Regions from separate parts of the Streptomyces sp. NPDC087428 genome, predicted to be linked through region 1. Evidence: riboswitches for the same ligand, from Rfam matches in the RefSeq annotation. Region 1 holds a riboswitch; each other region holds the start of a gene.
The links. A riboswitch is a leader RNA that binds a small molecule or an ion and turns the genes downstream of it on or off. The one in region 1 is predicted to bind S-adenosylmethionine.

Region 1 (4,193 bases):
GGACGCTTCCCCGGATCTCGTGGATCGTCTCGCCCGAGGCCTACAGCGAACACCCCAACTGGCCCGCCAATTACGGCGCCTGGTACATCTCGCAGGTGCTGGACGCGCTGACCGCCAACCCCGAGGTGTGGGGCCGGACCGCCCTCTTCGTCACCTACGACGAGAACGACGGATTCTTCGACCACGTCGTGCCGCCGTTCGTCCCGTCCGGGGCCGCGCAGGGGCTCTCCACCGTGGACACCTCCGCCGACCACTTCCCCGGCGACCTCCGATACGCGGCCGGGCCCTACGGCCTCGGCCAGCGCGTGCCCATGACGGTCGTGTCCCCGTGGAGCACCGGCGGGTTCTCGTGTTCGGAGGTCTTCGACCACACCTCCGTCATCCGGTTCATGGAGGAGCGCTTCGGCGTCCACGAGCCCAACATCTCGCCCTGGCGGCGCGCCGTCTGCGGCGATCTGACCTCGGCCTTCGACTTCAGCCGTACCGACACCGCACCCGCCTCGCTGCCCTCCACGGACGGATACGCGCCGCCGGACAACGGCCGGCACCCCGACTACGTGCCGGTGCCGCCGGTCTCCGGCAGTGTGCCCAGGCAGGAGCCCGGCTCGCGGCCCACCCGGCCGCTGCGGTACGCGCCCCTCGTGGACGGGGCGGCCGACCCGGCCTCCGGGAAGTATCGGCTGACCTTCAGCGGCGGCGACGCGGCCGGGGCGCAGTTCCTGGTGACGTCGGCGAACCGCACCGACGGGCCCTGGACCTACACCACCGAGGCGGGCAAGACGCTCGCCGACAGCTGGAACACGGCCTACTCGAAGGGCGTGACCGACCTCACCGTGCACGGCCCGAACGGATTCCTGCGCGCCTTCCGGGGGCCAGGAAAGGCGGCAGGGCCGGAGGTGACCGCACGTCATGACCCGTCGAGCGGCGGGCTCGTACTGGCTTTGACTCATGCCGGTACGGGGACCGTCCAGTTGACCGTACGCAACGGGGACGCCTATGGCGGCGGGGCGCAGACCTTCGCGGTGCGTGCGGGTGCGACCGTGAAGCACACCGTTGACCTGCGCGGAAGCAAGCGCTGGTACGACATCACGGTGGTGTCGGACGCGGACGCCACGTTCCTTCGGCGGTTCGCCGGGCACGTCGAGACGGGCGAGGCCGGAACGAGCGACCCGGGCTTCGCCACCGGCTGAGCGAGCTGCCGTCTGCGTGGCGGGGGGGGGCAAGGGGGCGCGGGTCGGGTCCGGCCCGCGCCTGCGCCTCCCCTGACCATCCGTCGGCTGTGCGTGCACCGTCCGTCGGGGTGTGTCCCACGGGTGCGTTAGGGTTTTCGTCGGGTCATGAGTTCCAGCGCGCAGCCCCGGCTGGCTGGACGGCACCCCGCTCCGCTGCGGGTGCTCCGGGTGACGACCTGCCCCGTGCGCGAGGTACGGGGAACAGCGGACCGCGGTGCAGAGCGCTCGGGGTCCATCACCCCCGGAAGGCGGGACCCACCATGCTGCGTCATCTCACCGAGAACGGCTCCGTGCGGAGCGACGGCTGCGACCGGTACGCCGCAGGCCATCAGGTGCACTGGATCCATGCCAAGAAGTGCCGGCAGGAGCCCGGCCAGGCCGTCGAGATACTGCTGACCGCCAGTGACGTCCGGGACGACGGATGGGTCGTGCTGCGTGCCGCGTTCGACTACGCGGGCGCCCTTCCGGCGGTCTGGACGCACTCTCCGGACGCGCTGCGGGAGACACTCGCCGGTCACCGCGGACGCGTGTACTGGCTGTCCCGCTGGCACGCGCTGAAGCTGGTGGACGGAGACGACCCGGCCGCCTCGCTCGTCAACGTGGCCCTTGAGAGCGGGGAGTTGTGCGACGTCCAGGGTTCCGGGCGGTCGTAGTCCGGGTCCGGCCGGGCGCGTTTCGGCCCTGTCCGTTCTGTCTGTCCATGCGGGCGCACTCGGCCGCGCACCGGCTCGGGGTGGCCGGGGCGGTACCCGAAGATGTTGGTCAATTGTGCGGGGATATCTGCCAGTTGCTTCGCTCTGGCTGCACATTTGATCGCCGTTGACCGCCGTGGCATCACATAAAATCCTTATAGTGGGCGTGCGTTGATCGAACGATCGTGACGCGTGAAGCTTCCGCCACAGGAGTCAGGACGATGACGCGCCCATCCTCCGCACGGCCCGAGCCCGCCTCGCCCCCTCCGGAGTGCCCCGCACACGCGAGGCCCGGGGCCGTGCCGCTCAGCGGCCCCTCGTTCCAGACCGAGCCGCAGGCCGTCTACCGTGCCATGCGCCGTGATCACGGGCCGGTCGTCCCCGTGGAACTGCCGGGCGGGTTCCCCGCCTGGCTGGTCATCGGATACCGCGAACTCCATCAAGTCACCAGCGACGGCGAGCTGTTCCCGCGCGATGTCGGCCTGTGGAACCAGTGGGAGCACATCCCCGAGGACTGGCCGCTGCTGCCCATGGTCGGGCGGCCGCTGCCGTCCATCTACTTCAGCGCGGGGGACGAGCACCGGCGGCACGCCCGGATGGTCGGGCCCGCCCTCGAAGGGACCGATCCGTTCGAGATCCGCAACCACTGCGAGGAGCTGGCCGACCGGCTGGTCGACGCCGTGTGCAGCCGGGGCACCGCCGACCTCGTCGCCGACTTCTGCGAGCCCTTACCCGTGCTCGTCCTCGCCCGGCTGGTCGGGTTCCCCGACGACGAAGGCGCCGACATCGCGCAGGTGTTGAAGGACCTGGCCGACGGCGGTCCGGGGGCGCAGGAGGCCCATCTGCGTTTCGGGGAACACATGCGGCGGCTGGTCGCCGCCAAGCGGGCCGAGCCCAGGGATGACGTGACCTCCCGGATGCTCGCCTTCCCCGAGGCCTTCACCGACGAGGAGTACATGCTCGACCTGATGGCCATCACGGCCGCCGGGCACCTCACCACCGCCGACTGGATCAGTAACTCCCTGCGGCTGATGCTCACCGAGGACGAGTTCGCCGAATCGATGGCGGGCGGGCGGCGCAGCGTGGCCGAGGCCATGAACGCGGTGCTCTGGGAGGACGCGCCGACCCAGATCCTCGCCGGACGCTGGGCCGCCCGGGACACCCAGCTCGGCGGCCAGCGGATCAGGGCGGGGGACATGCTGCTGCTCGGGCTCGGCGCAGCCAACACCGATCCGCTGATCCGGCAGAGCCTGTCCGGCAACGGTGCCTCCGCCCAGGGTGGCAACGGCGCGCACCTCGCCTTCAGCCACGGCGAGTACCGGTGCCCCTTCCCCGCTCAGGAGATCGCGGAGACCATCGCGCGTACCGGCATCGAGGTGCTGCTCGACCGGCTGCCCGACCTTGAGCTGGGTGTCGCCGTCGCTGACCTCGTACGGCGGCCCTCCGCCTTCCTGCGCGGGACGACCTCGCTCCCCGTCCGGTTCACCCCCGTTCGTACGACAGGAGACCTCTCGTGACCTGCCCTCACGCCGCCGCGCACACAGCTGCCCCGGACCGCGGGACCGTCGTCATCGACCCCATGGTCCAGGACCTGGACGGTGAGACGGCGCGGCTGCGCGACGCCGGGCGGCTCGCCCGGATCGACCTGCTCGGCGTACCCGCCTGGACCATCACCCGGTATGCCGACGCACGTGAACTCCTCGTCGATCCGAGGCTGGTGAAGGACATCGACGCCTGGGAGCTGTGGCGGAGCGGCGAGGTGACGCATGCGTGGCCGCTCATCGGGATGATCGACGCCGGGCGGTCCATGTTCACCGTGGACGGCGCCGAGCACCGGCGGCTGCGGACCAAGACCTCCCAGGCGCTCACGCCCCGCCGGCTGGAGGCCATCAGGCCCGACATCGAGAAGTTCACCCGGGAGCTGTTGGACGCACTCGCCGACGGCGGCAGGGACGGGGCCGTCGTCGACCTCAAGTCGGTGTTCGCGCAGCCGCTGCCGATGCGGGTCGTCGGCATGCTGATGGGCGTGGACCCCGCCGAGAACGCCATGCTGACCAGGCAGTACAAGGCCTTCTTCTCGATGCTCACCCCGCAGGACGAACGGCTCGCCCTGCTCGCCGAGTTGGATGTCTTCTACTCGGGGCTCGTACGCGAGAAGACGGCACGCCCCACCGATGACCTGACCTCCGCGCTGATCCTCGCGGAGGAGGGCGGCGAGCCCCTCACCGAGGAAGAGGTGGTGGGCAATCTCAAGGCGATGGTCGCGGCC
Region 2 (4,193 bases), on a different contig from region 1:
AACCCGATCTCGTGCGTGACGACCAGGAGGGTGGTTCCGCTGCCGGCCAGGTCCTTGATCACGGCCAGCACCTCGCCGACCAGCTCGGGGTCGAGCGCGGAGGTCGGCTCGTCGAAGAGGATGACGCCGGGCCGCAGGGCGAGGGCGCGGGCTATGGCCACGCGCTGCTGCTGCCCACCGGACAACTGCCGGGGGTAGGCGGCGGTCCGGTCCGCGAGACCCACCCGGGCGAGGAGGCCGCGGGCCAGTTCCCTCGCCTCCGGCCTGGTCAGCTTTCCGGTCGCCACCGGAGCCGCGGCCACGTTGTCCAGCACGGTCAGGTGCGGGAAGAGATTGAAGTTCTGGAAGACGAAGCCGATCTGGCTGCGCTGCGCCAGGATGGCCCGCTCGCTCAGCTCCTTGAGGCGACCGCGGTGTCTGCGTACGCCGATCAGCTCACCGTTCAGGCTGACATGGCCGATCTCGGGCTTCTCCAGGTGGTTGATCACCCGCAGGAGCGTGGATTTGCCGGACCCGGACGGTCCGAGGACGACCGTGACCTCGCCGGGGCGCACCGTCAACGCCACACCTTCCAGAACGCGTTGGGTTCCGTACCACTTGTGCACATCGTGCACCTCGACCGCGGCGGGGCGTACCGCGAGCACTCCGCCGGTCTCCTCCGTCCCAGCCGTACCGGCCGCCGCCTTCTCGGCCGTCCCGGTATTCCCGGTCGTCTCGGCGCTCATATCGCCGTCTCCTTCCGGACCCGGGCCCGCAGATCACCGAGGCCGGTCCGCAGCTTCTGCAACGGGGTCAGCGGCAGGGTGCGCAGCGCGCCCCGCGAGTAGTACCGCTCGACGTAGAACTGGATGACGGACACGACGCTGGTGAGAATCAGGTACCAGACGGTGGCCACCAGCAGCAGCGGCACGATGTCGCCGGGGTAACTGCTGCCCATGCTCTGCACGGAGCCGAACAGGTCGAGCAGCGAGACGTAGAAGACCAGCGAGGTGCCCTTGATCAGCCCGATCAGCTGGTTGACGTAGTTCGGGGTGATGGAGCGCAGGGCCTGCGGGAACACGATCTTCGCGAACTGGTAGCGCCTCGGGAGTCCGAGGGCCGAGGCCGCCTCGTGCTGGCCCTGGTCGACGGAGAGGATGCCGCCGCGGACCACTTCGGAGGCGTACGCCGCCTCATTGAGGCTCAGGCCGATGACGGCGACGGCCATGTCGGTGGCGAGGCGGGACTCGTCGAAGGTGAAGAACGCCGGGCCGAACGGCACTCCGATGCTCAGCGTCCGGTAGAGCGCGCTGAAGTTGTAGAGGAACAGCAGGACCACGATCAGCGGCACCGATCGGAACAGCCAGGTGTAGCCCCAGCTGACCGCACGCAGCACGGGGCTCGGGGAGAGCCTGGCCAGCGCCAGAAGCACGCCGCCGAGCAGACCCAAAGCGGCGCTGTACACGGTGACTTCGAGAGTGATGAGCAGGCCGTCGAGGATCGTGGGACGCAGGAACCAGTACGAGAACCGGTCCCACTGGTAGAAGGGATTGGTCACCAGGCCGTGGATGATCTGGGCGACCAGCACGAGGACGACGGCTGTGATGATCCAGCGGCCGGGGCGCAGCAGGGGAAGGACCCGCTGTGCCGCCAGGGGCTTCGGCGCGGCGGGCGGGTGGAGGCGGGGGGCCGCCTCGGCGGGCGGCGCTGATCCGGAGGACACAGCGATGCCAGGGGATTCACTCACGGAGGGCTCCAGCGGATTCGGACAGTCCGGACCGCGGACGGCGGCGACGCCGCGCCGATCGGGGACGAATCGGCGGGACGCGGCACACGGCACGGGACGGGGGCCGGGCGGGGAGAGGGCGCACCGCGACAGCGGTGGACGTCAAGAACGCGGAGAGCAGAGGCCCGGAAGGCAAGAGGCCTGGAAGAGCGAGGCCGGGGATGCCGTCAGGCTTGACAGAGAATGCGTGAAGCGGCGGTACACAGCGCGCTGTTGACGCGCTGAAGGTCGACGGAGCGGTCCGCGCAGAGCAGCAGGGCGCGGCCGCGGGACCGCCAGGCAGCCATCCCCTCAGCTGCGTGCATCGCTCTCACCGTCACCATTCCGCCCCTTGGGGCCTACACGTCCGCCGAACGTCATCCGGTCCGGTCCGAACCTGGGCACCCCACCGCGTACGAGGGTTGCCGGCCGGCGCACCAGGGATTTCCGCTGACGCTCATGACCGTTCCGCGCCGCAAGTTAGGCACGGCCGGAAACGAATGTCAACGCCGGTGACCACCAGGCGAGACGGCCCGTGCGGCCTTCTTGACGGCGTCACGTGACGCACCGAAACTGACATGGACGGTCACGATTGTCAGCGCCTCCGGTGCGGGATTCTCCTGCTCAGGCGGTTATCGGCCCCGGCCCGCTGGCAGGCAACCCTTCCACCGCGACGGGGTGCCCCGGGTGACGACCGGGTCCCGCCGGCGTGGCGGGGCAAGCGTGGTCTCGCGTCTCGCGAGCCCCGAAGTCGGGACCGGTGGGAATTGTCCAGGAACGGCTTGACGAGGCGCCTGCACATCGATCTGCTGCGTGTCTCCAGCGCTTACTAGCCCGGGACAGATCCGGACGCGTACCGGACCGCTCGGTCCATCCGGACCGGTACGAGAGCGCAGTCGTTCCACATCCGGCCGCTGGTGCCCACAAGGCGGCGGTGGCTTCCTCGTTCCCGCAGGGATTCCCACCGGGATTCCCATAGGAGAGTCATGCCCGAGACAGTTTCGCGCAGTTCCAGTTCACGCGGTTCCGGTTCGCGGGGTTCCGGCACAGGGAACTCGATTGCGTGCGGCCCGGTTTCCCCGGGGCCTGCTCCGTGCGCCACGCACCCTCGTCCCCCGGCTGCCGTGCAGCCCTCCCGTATCCACAGCCGGATCGGCGTCGGGCTGGCCGGCGGCTTCTACCCGGCACCGCACCGCTACGAGCTGTTCCTGTCGGCGAGTTGTCCGCGCTCGCTCCGCATCTCGATCACTCTCGGCCTGCTCGGCCTCAAGGACTCGGTCGCCACCACGATCCTGGGAAGCCCCACCGAGACACCCGGCGCGTTCGCCTCGCTGCGCAGCGCGTACGAGGCGACGGTGCACCACTACGACGGACCGCTGACGGCGCCCGCGCTGTGCGACCGGTGGAGCGGACGGATCGTCAGCAACCACACCCCCGACATCCTGCGCGACCTCGCGGGCCTGCTGTCCGGCCATGACGAGGCCCGCCCCTCCGCTCTGCGCCCGCCGGGCCTCATCGGGGACATCGACGCCCTCCGTGACCTGCTGGACTGCGACGTCACCCCGGATGCCGGGCCCGCCGAGCGATCGGCAACGCTGGACCTGCTGGATCACCCTCTCGCCCTGCGGCCTTACGCACTGGGCGCGGAGCTGACGGCCGCGGATGTGGACCTGTGGGTGGCGCTCGTCCGTCTCGGCCCGGCCTCACTCGACGACCGCCCTCGGCTCCAGGAGTACGTGAGCCGCCTCCGCGACAACGCCGCCTTCCCCGACGTGCCGGAGCAGGACGACGGCCCCCGGCTCGCGTAGTCGGGGGCACCGGGGCCGGTGAAGGCCCCGGTGCACACCTCGTTCAACACAGCGTTCAGGTCGACTTCTTGTTCAACGGCTCCCTCAGGCGCCGACGTAGGCCGCGAGGTGCTCGCCGGTGAGGGTGGAGCGGTCGGCCACGAGGTCGGCGGGGGTGCCCTCGAAGACGAGCCTGCCGCCGTCGTGGCCGGCGCCGGGGCCGAGGTCGACGATCCAGTCGGCGTGCGCCATGACCGCCTGGTGGTGCTCGATCACGATGACCGACTTACCGGAGTCCACGAGCCGGTCGAGCAGGCCGAGCAGTTGCTCGACGTCGGCGAGGTGAAGGCCGGTGGTCGGCTCGTCGAGGACGAGGATGCCACCCTTCTCACCCATGTGCGTGGCCAGCTTGAGCCGTTGCCGCTCACCGCCGGAGAGCGTGGTGAGCGGCTGGCCGAGGCTGAGGTAGCCGAGCCCGACGTCGGCGAGCCGGCCCAGGACGCGGTGCGCGGCCGGTGTGCGCGCCTCGCCGTCGCCGAAGAACTCCTCGGCCTCCGTCACCGACATGGCGAGCACCTCGCTGATGTCGCGGCCGCCGAGGTGGTATTCGAGCACCGAGGCCTGGAACCGCTTGCCCTCGCACTCCTCGCAGACGGTGGAGA
Region 3 (4,193 bases), on a different contig from region 1:
CGTCGTACGGGTTCACCGTGATCGCGTCGTCGCCCAGCTCCTCGTACGCCCCCGCCTCCCGCGACAGCACCAGCGCGCAGCCGTGGTCGGAGACGACCGGGACCTCCTTGGCGACCAGGTTCATCCCGTCCCGGATGGGGTTGACGAGCGCCACGTCGGCCAGCCGGTACGCCGCGAGCGAGCGCGCGAAGTCGTCCTTGACGTGGAGCACGACCGGGGTCCAGTCCGCCGTGCCGTGCGCCGCGTTGACGGCGTCGGCGACGCGCTGCACCTCGGCCGTGTACTCCCGGTACACCGCGAGGTCCTGCCGCGAGGGGTAGGCGAACGCGATGTGGACGACCCGGCCGTGCCACTCGGGCCGCTCGTCGAGCAGGGCGCGGTAGGCGAGCATCCCGCGGACGATGTTCTTGGACAGCTCCGTACGGTCCACCCGCACGATCGTCTTCCGGCCGGGGCCCACCTGCTCGCGCAGCGCCGCCATCCGCTCGTCCACGTCCGCCTCGTGCGCGCGGCGGCGCAGGAAGTCCGCGTCGGCGCCGAGCCCGTGCACGCCGATGCGGGTGCGGCCGGTGCCGCCCAGGATCTCCGTGCAGCAGCCGATGAAGGCGTCCGCCCAGCGGCGGGTCAGGAAGGCGGCCCGGTCGGCGCCGAGGATGCCGCGCAGCACCTGCTCGGAGATGTCGTCGGGCAGCATCCGGAAGTAGTCGACGGGCGCCCACGGGGTGTGCGAGAAGTGGCCGATCCGCAGGTCGGGGCGGAGCTCGCGGAGCATCCCGGGCACCAGCACCAGGTGGTAGTCCTGCACCAGGACCGCCGCGCCCTCGCCCGCCTCCTCGGCGAGCGCCTGGGCGAAGGCCCGGTTGTAGGTCTCGAAGGAGGCCCACCGCCGGCGGAACTCCGCGTCGAAGACGGGTTCCACGGGGGTCTGGTAGAGCAGGTGGTGGACGAACCAGAGCACCGAGTTCGCGATCCCGTTGTACGCGTCGGCGTGCACGTCCGCGTCGATGTCGAGCATCCGTACGCCCGGCTCGCCGACCCCGCGGCGCACCGCCTCGCGGTCGCCGTCACCGAGTGCGGCGCAGACCCACATCTTGTCGTCCACGGCGCTCAGCCCGGAGACGAGCCCGCCCCCGCCCCGTTTCGCGTCGAGCGAGCCGTCCTCGCGGAGCGCGTACGAGACCGGACCGCGGTTGGACGCGACGAGTACCTGGGCGGCGGCGGGCTGAGGGGCGTGCTCGGAGACCATGCTGCGGAATCTAGCCCGATCCCGAACCGTCCAAACGTGCGTGCGGCCGTGCCCCGGTCACGCCGCGCGGCGTGAGACGTACTCCTCGATCTCGCGCATCGGCGGCCGCTCCTCGGTGTCCACCGGGTACGTGTGCGGGACGAAACCGTGTTCGCCGCGCTCGAACTGGGTCAGCGAGGGGCGGACCAGGTGCCCCCGGGAGAGCCGCAGCTGAGCGGTCCGGTAGATGGCCGCCGCCATCCGGCCGAGCGCCTGGCCGTCCTGGTGGCGGTGTTTCCTGACGCCGACGTCCACCTGGCCGAGCGCGTCCAGGCCGACGGTGTGCAGGGCGTCGACGAGCAGCCCCAGCTCCACTCCGTAACCGACCGGGAACGGGAGCTGTTCGAGCAGGGAGCGGCGCACGGCGTACTCGCCGCCCAGCGGCTGGACGAAGCCGGCCAGCCGCGGCCAGTGCAGATTGAGCAGCGGCCGCGCCACCAGCTCGGTGACCCGCCCGCCCTGGCCTGCGGTGTCCCCGAGGGGGCGGTCGTACATCGCCTTGACGAACTGCATCGAGGGGTCGGTCAGCAGCGGGCCGACGATGCCGGAGACGAAGTCGGCGGAGAAGTCCTTGAGGTCCGCGTCGATGAAGCAGACGATGTCACCGCCGGTCACCAGGAGTGACCGCCAGAGCACCTCTCCCTTGCCGGGGACGGCCGGGACCCGCGGCAGGATCGCGTCCCGGTGGATCACCCGGGCGCCGGCCCTGCGGGCGATCTCGGCGGTGGCGTCCGTGGAGCCGGAGTCGATCACCACGAGTTCGTCGACCAGCCGGACCTTCTCCATGAGCTCGCGCCGGATCACCCGGACGATGTCCCCGACCGTCGCCGCCTCGTTGAGCGCGGGCAGGACGACACTCACGCTCCCGCGGCGCGGGTCGCGGTCCCTGGCGGCCAGGAGCTGCTCCAGCGGGCGGTCGGCGGAGGACCAGGAACGCCTGGTCAGCCAGCCTTCGACCTCTTCCAGCACGGTCGATACTCCCTGTATGTGATCCATCTCGCGGTTCGGACGACTATCTCAACAGTCCAGTGCTTCGGTTACAGTCTTGAACAACGCAGATGGCCGTGGCATGCCGGGGTCCATCCGCTGATAAACGCCTGGATCCATGGTCCAGTGCCACAGCGCTCATCCAGAGGGACAGAGGGAACGGCCCGTTGAAGTCCCGGCAACCATCCAGCCGACCGCGAGGTCAGGTGGGGAAGGTGCCAATTCCGTCTTGTGGCGAAATGCGTCACGAGGAAGATGAGGAGAAAGGGCCTCGCCATCATGGCTGTGCAGACTGTTGCAGCAAACACCGAGTCTTCTGTGGATCTTGGTCCCGCCGCGGCGCTTTCCTGCCGCGAGTGCGGAGAGCGATTCGAGCTCGGCCCCCTTTTCGCCTGTGCGACCTGTTTCGGGCCGCTCGAAGTGGCGTACGACCTGCCGAGCGGCTCCCCGGACGAGCTGAAGAAGCGCATCGAGGCCGGCCCCGACAACATCTGGCGCTACGCGCCGCTGCTGCCGGTCCCCTCCGATGTCGCGGACAAGCCCAACCTCAACCCCGGCTTCACCAAGCTGGTCAAGGCCGACAACCTCGCCCGTGAGCTGGGCGTCACCGGCGGTCTGTACGTCAAGGACGACTCCGGCAACCCGACGCACTCCTTCAAGGACCGCGTCGTCGCGATCGCCGTCGAGGCCGCCCGCGCCTTCGGTTTCACCACGCTCTCCTGCTCCTCCACCGGCAACCTCGCCGGTGCGGTGGGCGCCGCCGCGGCCCGCGCCGGTCTGCGGTCCTGCGTGTTCATCCCGCACGACCTGGAGCAGGGCAAGGTCGTCATGGCCGCGGTGTACGGCGGTGAGCTGGTCGGCATCGAGGGCAACTACGACGACGTCAACCGCTTCTGCTCGGAGCTCATCGGCGACCCGCTCGGCGAGGGCTGGGGCTTCGTCAACGTCAACCTCCGGCCGTACTACGGCGAGGGTTCCAAGACGCTCGCGTACGAGATCTGCGAGCAGCTCGGCTGGCGGCTGCCCGACCAGATCGTCATCCCGATCGCGTCCGGCTCGCAGCTCACGAAGATCGACAAGGGTCTCCAGGAGCTGATCAAGCTCGGTCTGGTCGAGGACAAGCCGTACCGGATCTTCGGTGCCCAGGCCGAGGGCTGTTCCCCGGTCTCCACCGCCTTCAAGGCCGGTCACGACGTCGTGCGGCCGCAGAAGCCGAACACGATCGCCAAGTCCCTGGCGATCGGCAACCCGGCCGACGGCCCGTACGTCCTGGACATCGCCCGCCGTACCGGCGGCGCCGTCGAGGATGTCAACGACGAGCAGGTCGTCGACGCGATCAAGCTGCTGGCGCGCACCGAGGGCATCTTCGCCGAGACCGCTGGCGGGGTGACGGTCGGCGTGACGAAGAAGCTGATCGAGGCAGGCCTCCTCGACCCGTCGCTCACCACCGTCGTCCTGAACACCGGCGACGGCCTCAAGACGCTGGACGCCGTGGCCGCCACCTCGCAGGCGACGGCGACGATCAGGCCGAGCCTGGACGCCTTCCGCGCCGCGGGCCTCGGCACCGCCGGCTGACCCCACCCGAGACTCCAGGAAGGGCACCCACCATGAGCGTCAAGGTCCGTATCCCCACCATCCTCCGCACCTACACGGGCGGCCAGGCCGAGGTCCCGGCCGAGGGCGCGACCCTCTCCCAGGTCATCGAGTCCCTGGAGAAGAACCACCCGGGCATCGCCGCCCGCGTCCTGGACGACCAGGGCAAGCTCCGCCGCTTCGTGAACGTGTACGTCAACGACGACGACGTGCGCTTCGAGGGCGGCCTGGAAGCGGTCACCCCTGACGGCGCGGGTGTCTCGATCATCCCGGCCGTCGCCGGCGGCTGCTGACCCCCGGGACCCGAGCGGTCCCGCTCCACGCGTCA
Region 4 (4,193 bases), on a different contig from region 1:
CAAGCGGATCTGCCTCGGCCTTCAGCGCCGGGACAAGGAGAAGGTGCTGCACGGGCGCGAGTCCGGGCTCATCAAGCGCCTGCCGCACGGTGAGTTCGTCGAGGTCCACGAGCCGCTGTCGCAGGGTCAGCTGCACACCCTCACCGCGCACGAGCAGTACACGCCGGTCGAGATCGGCCCGCTGGTCGACGAGAACGGCGTCAAGCGCAAGGTGTCGCCGGTGGAGAAGCTGCGGGCCAGGCTCAGCAAGGGCTACTACGGCGAGAACAACCAGATCGTCAAGCCTTCCGCCGAGGAGTACAAGGAGATCACCGACGGCCACGGCCACCACTGATCACCTGAACTGATCGCCACAGCAGGAGCCCCGCCCATCCATACGATGGACGGGGCTCTTCGCTGTCCCCGGCGCTCGATAGGGTGGTCACATCCCCTTATCGGCTGTGGACCCCAGGAGCGGACCATGAACGTTGTGACCCCGGTCGGCGGCGACAGCGTGGCGGCTCGTTCCTGGCCCGGCGTGCTGACCCCGCTGCTGCGCGGCGAGGACCTGAGCGCCGACGACACCGCGTGGGCGATGGACCGCATCATGAGCGGTGAGGCGACCGACGTGCAGATCGCCGGCTTCGCGGTCGCCCTGCGCGCCAAGGGCGAGACCGTCACGGAGGTCACCGGTCTGGTCCGTGCGATGTACGAGCACGCCACCACCATCCACGTGCCCGGCCGTACGGTCGACATCGTCGGCACCGGCGGCGACATGGCCAAGACGGTCAACATCTCCACCATGTCCGCGATCGTGGTGGCGGGGGCCGGGGCCAAGGTCGTCAAGCACGGCAACCGCGCCTCCTCCTCGGCCAGCGGCTCCTCCGATGTCCTGGGCAAGCTCGGCGTCAACCTGGATCTGTCGCCGCAGCGCGTGGTCGAGGTGGCCGAGGAAGCGGGCATCACCTTCTGCTTCGCGGTGAAGTTCCACCCCGCCCTGCGGTACGCGGCGAAGGCACGGTCGGAGCTGGGCGCCCCGACCACCTTCAACATCCTCGGTCCGCTCACCAATCCGGCCCAGGTCCGCTCCCAGGCCATCGGCGTCGCCGACCTGCGGATGGCGCCCATCGTCGCGGGCGTGCTCGCCGAACGCGGCAACTCCGCGCTGGTCTTCCGCGGCGACGACGGCCTGGACGAGCTGACCACCACCGCGACCTCCCGGGTCTGGGTGGCCCGGGACGGCGTCGTGCGCGAGCAGGCCTTCGACCCGCGCGACGTCGGCCTGGAACTGGTGCCGGTGGAAGCGCTGCGCGGCGCCGACGCCTCGTACAACGCCGATGTGGCCCGCCGCCTGCTGGCCGGTGAGAAGGGCCCGGTACGGGACGCCGTCCTGCTCAACTCGGCGGCGGCCCTGGTCGCGCTGGACCAGGGGGAGGGCACGCTCACCGAGCAGCTCGCCGCCGGTATCGCGAAGGCCGCCGAGTCCATCGACTCCGGGTCCGCCGGCCGGGTGCTGGAGAGATGGGTCAGGGCGAGCAACGCCTGACCGTGCGGAAGGTGAGGCAGGGCGCAGTCCAGATCATGGACTGCGCCTTGCGCGTTCCGGTACGTATGGCAAGATGCTGGGCAGGTCATGAGTGACAGCGACTACGGCCCCGGCCCGCTGTCCGGCAACCCTCCGTCCGTGGCGGGGTGCCCCGGGTGAAGACCAGGCCGTAGGCAGCGAGGTCTGCGGCAAGCGCGGACCCCTCGACGTCGTAGACGTCCACCCGTGGGGTCCTGGTCCTCAGGGAGCCTCTGTGAGCAAGCGAATGCGATAGGGCTTTTCGGCCCTCCTCCGCACACCCTCTTTTCTTCCCTCCGTGCTGCCGCGTACCCGCAGGCACGCGGAATTCGCCTGCCTGTTACGGGAGTCCGTCATGTCTGTCTTCACCGCTGCCGCCGACCAGTCCATTTGTACCCCTCTGCCGGTTCTGGGCAAGGATGTGACGGTTCCGCTGGTGACCGGCGGTGAGGTCGTCTACGCCGCCCTCGACTACGCCGCCAGCGCCCCGGCCCTGCAACGGGTGTGGGACGACGTCGCCGCGTACGCGCCGTACTACGGCAGCGTCCACCGCGGCGCCGGCTACCTCTCGCAGCTCTCCACGGACCTCTTCGAGTCCAGCCGCGTCACCGTCGCGGAGTTCCTCGGCTGCCGCGCCGACGACCAGGTGATCTTCACCCGGTCGACCACGGACTCGCTCAACCTGCTGGCCGCCGCGGTCCCCGCCGACTGCCAGGTGTTCGTCTTCGAGACCGAGCACCACGCGTCCCTGCTGCCCTGGCGCGACGCCCGGGTGACCTACCTGAACGCCCCGCGCACCCCCGCCCAGGCCGTCGCCACGCTGGAGCGGGCCCTCGCGGACCGTGACCCCTACGGCCCCGCGCTGGTCTGCGTCACCGGCGCCTCCAACGTCACCGGTGAGCTGTGGCCGGTCAAGGAGCTCGCCGCCGCCGCGCACGCCCACGGCGCGCGGATCGTGCTGGACGCCGCGCAACTGGCCCCGCACCACCCCGTCGACATCACCGAGCTGGACGTGGACTGGGTCGCCTTCTCCGGACACAAGCTGTACGCGCCGTTCGGCTCCGGCGTCCTGGCCGGCCGCTCCGACTGGCTGCGCGACGCCGCGCCCTACCTGGCCGGCGGCGGCGCCTCCCGCAAGGTCGCCCGGCGCGCCGACGGCGCAGTGGACGTCGAGTGGCACACCACCGCCGCCCGCCACGAGGCCGGTTCCCCCAACGTCATCGGCGTCTACTCCATCGCCTCCGCCTGCAAGGCGCTCACCGAGGCCGGATTCGACGGCCTGGTCGCCCGGGAGCAGCGGCTCGTCACCGCGGTCCGCGCCGGCCTCGCCGAGGTCCCCGAGGTCAAGGTGCTCTCGCTGTTCGGCGACGACGCCCCGCGGGTCGGCGTCATCTCCTTCGTGGTGGAGGGCTGGAACAGCTCGCACTTCGCCGCGGCGCTCTCCGCCGAGTACGGCATCGGGGTGCGCGACGGGCTGTTCTGCGCCCACCCGCTGGTGCGCACCCTGCTCGGCAGCGACCCGCAGGACATCGGTGAGTGCGGTGCGCCGGAGGCCGAGCCGGGCGAGAGGTCGCTCAACGCGATCCGGGTCAGCTTCGGTGCCGGTACGCCGGACGAGCACATCGAGCGCTTCGTGCGGGCGGTCAAGGAGCTGGTGAGCGAGGGCGCCCAGTGGAAGTACCGCACCGAGGACGGCCGTTGCGTCCCGGACCGGGGTACCGCCCAGCTCTGAGGGTCGTGAAACACGTTCGGCCGGGTACGGACAGCTGTCCGTACCCGGCCGAACGGATGTACCTATGCGTCCAGACCGATGGCGAAGGCCGCCTCCAGGTCGTGCTGCGAGTACGTACGGAACGCCACGTGGGTGTCGGTCCCCTCGACGCCGGGGATCTTGCTGATCCGGCCGGGGATGACGTCGGCCAGATCGTCGTGCTTGGCCACCCGGACCATGGCGATCAGGTCGTAGGTACCGGTGACCGAGAAGACCTCGCTGACGCTGTCCAGCGCCGCGACGGCCTCGGCGATCTCGGGGATCCGGTCCACGCTGGTTTTGATGAGCACGATCGCGGTGATCACGGCTGGCTTTCTCCCTCGGTGGCCGTGGCTGGAGATCTCACTCTAGGGCCTCGTGTCCTGGCCCCACGCCGATAGCGCCCCCAGGCGTAGAGGAAGCCGATGGCGAAGCCGACCACATGGGAGAGATAGGCCACGCCGGGGCCGCTGCCCGCGCCCTCTGCGGCCAGCCACTGCAGCACGAACCAGAAGATCAGCACGATCCAGGCGGGGAAGCGCAGCGGCAGGAAGAGCAGGAACGGGAACACGCTGGTGACCCGGGCCCGGGGGAAGAGATAGAGGAAGGCGCCCAGCACCGCCGAGATCGCCCCCGACGCGCCGACGAGTGTCTGGTCGGACGTGGCGTGCGCGGCCGCGTAGGCGAGCAGGGCGAGGTAGCCGCAGCCGAGGTAGAAGAACGCGAACTCGGTGTGGCCCATGCGCTCCTCGGCCATCGCTCCGAACACGTACAGGAACAGTATGTTGCCGAGCAGGTGCAGCCAGCTGCCGTGTACGAAGAGCGCGGTCAGCGGGGTGAGCAGGGCGTGGGCGGAGCCGTCCCACAGTTCGCTCGGGATCACGCCCCAGCGCTCGAAGT

Region 2: it holds a riboswitch for S-adenosylmethionine, as region 1 does, so the genes downstream of both, ACIO3R_RS10910 (putative leader peptide) here and ACIO3R_RS13130 (hypothetical protein) in region 1, are expected to answer to the same signal.
Region 3: it holds a riboswitch for S-adenosylmethionine, as region 1 does, so the genes downstream of both, thrC (threonine synthase) here and ACIO3R_RS13130 (hypothetical protein) in region 1, are expected to answer to the same signal.
Region 4: it holds a riboswitch for S-adenosylmethionine, as region 1 does, so the genes downstream of both, ACIO3R_RS05585 (aminotransferase class V-fold PLP-dependent enzyme) here and ACIO3R_RS13130 (hypothetical protein) in region 1, are expected to answer to the same signal.

The regions. Positions count from the first base shown of each region.
Region 1 covers NZ_JBIUXR010000005.1:338,467-342,659, reverse strand. Annotated here, with positions in the region: gene ACIO3R_RS13135 (phosphocholine-specific phospholipase C) at 1-1,190, shown strand, start outside; SAM riboswitch class IV at 1,334-1,443, shown strand; gene ACIO3R_RS13130 (hypothetical protein) at 1,493-1,885, shown strand; gene ACIO3R_RS13125 (cytochrome P450) at 2,146-3,441, shown strand; gene ACIO3R_RS13120 (cytochrome P450) at 3,438-4,193, shown strand, end outside.
Region 2 covers NZ_JBIUXR010000004.1:309,082-313,274, forward strand. Annotated here, with positions in the region: gene ACIO3R_RS10900 (amino acid ABC transporter ATP-binding protein) at 1-725, opposite strand, end outside; gene ACIO3R_RS10905 (amino acid ABC transporter permease) at 722-1,726, opposite strand; SAM riboswitch class IV at 2,067-2,209, opposite strand; SAM riboswitch class IV at 2,329-2,474, shown strand; gene ACIO3R_RS10910 (putative leader peptide) at 2,527-2,577, shown strand; gene ACIO3R_RS10915 (cell envelope biogenesis protein OmpA) at 2,869-3,552, shown strand; gene ACIO3R_RS10920 (ATP-binding cassette domain-containing protein) at 3,637-4,193, opposite strand, start outside.
Region 3 covers NZ_JBIUXR010000007.1:196,812-201,004, forward strand. Annotated here, with positions in the region: gene ACIO3R_RS16895 (trehalose-6-phosphate synthase) at 1-1,246, opposite strand, end outside; gene ACIO3R_RS16900 (glucosyl-3-phosphoglycerate synthase) at 1,304-2,254, opposite strand; SAM riboswitch class I at 2,408-2,534, shown strand; gene thrC (threonine synthase) at 2,552-3,847, shown strand; gene ACIO3R_RS16910 (MoaD/ThiS family protein) at 3,880-4,158, shown strand.
Region 4 covers NZ_JBIUXR010000002.1:406,917-411,109, reverse strand. Annotated here, with positions in the region: gene ACIO3R_RS05595 (cytochrome bc complex cytochrome b subunit) at 1-334, shown strand, start outside; gene trpD (anthranilate phosphoribosyltransferase) at 461-1,525, shown strand; SAM riboswitch class IV at 1,609-1,726, shown strand; gene ACIO3R_RS05585 (aminotransferase class V-fold PLP-dependent enzyme) at 1,899-3,275, shown strand; gene ACIO3R_RS05580 (Lrp/AsnC family transcriptional regulator) at 3,338-3,619, opposite strand; gene ACIO3R_RS05575 (rhomboid family intramembrane serine protease) at 3,616-4,193, opposite strand, start outside.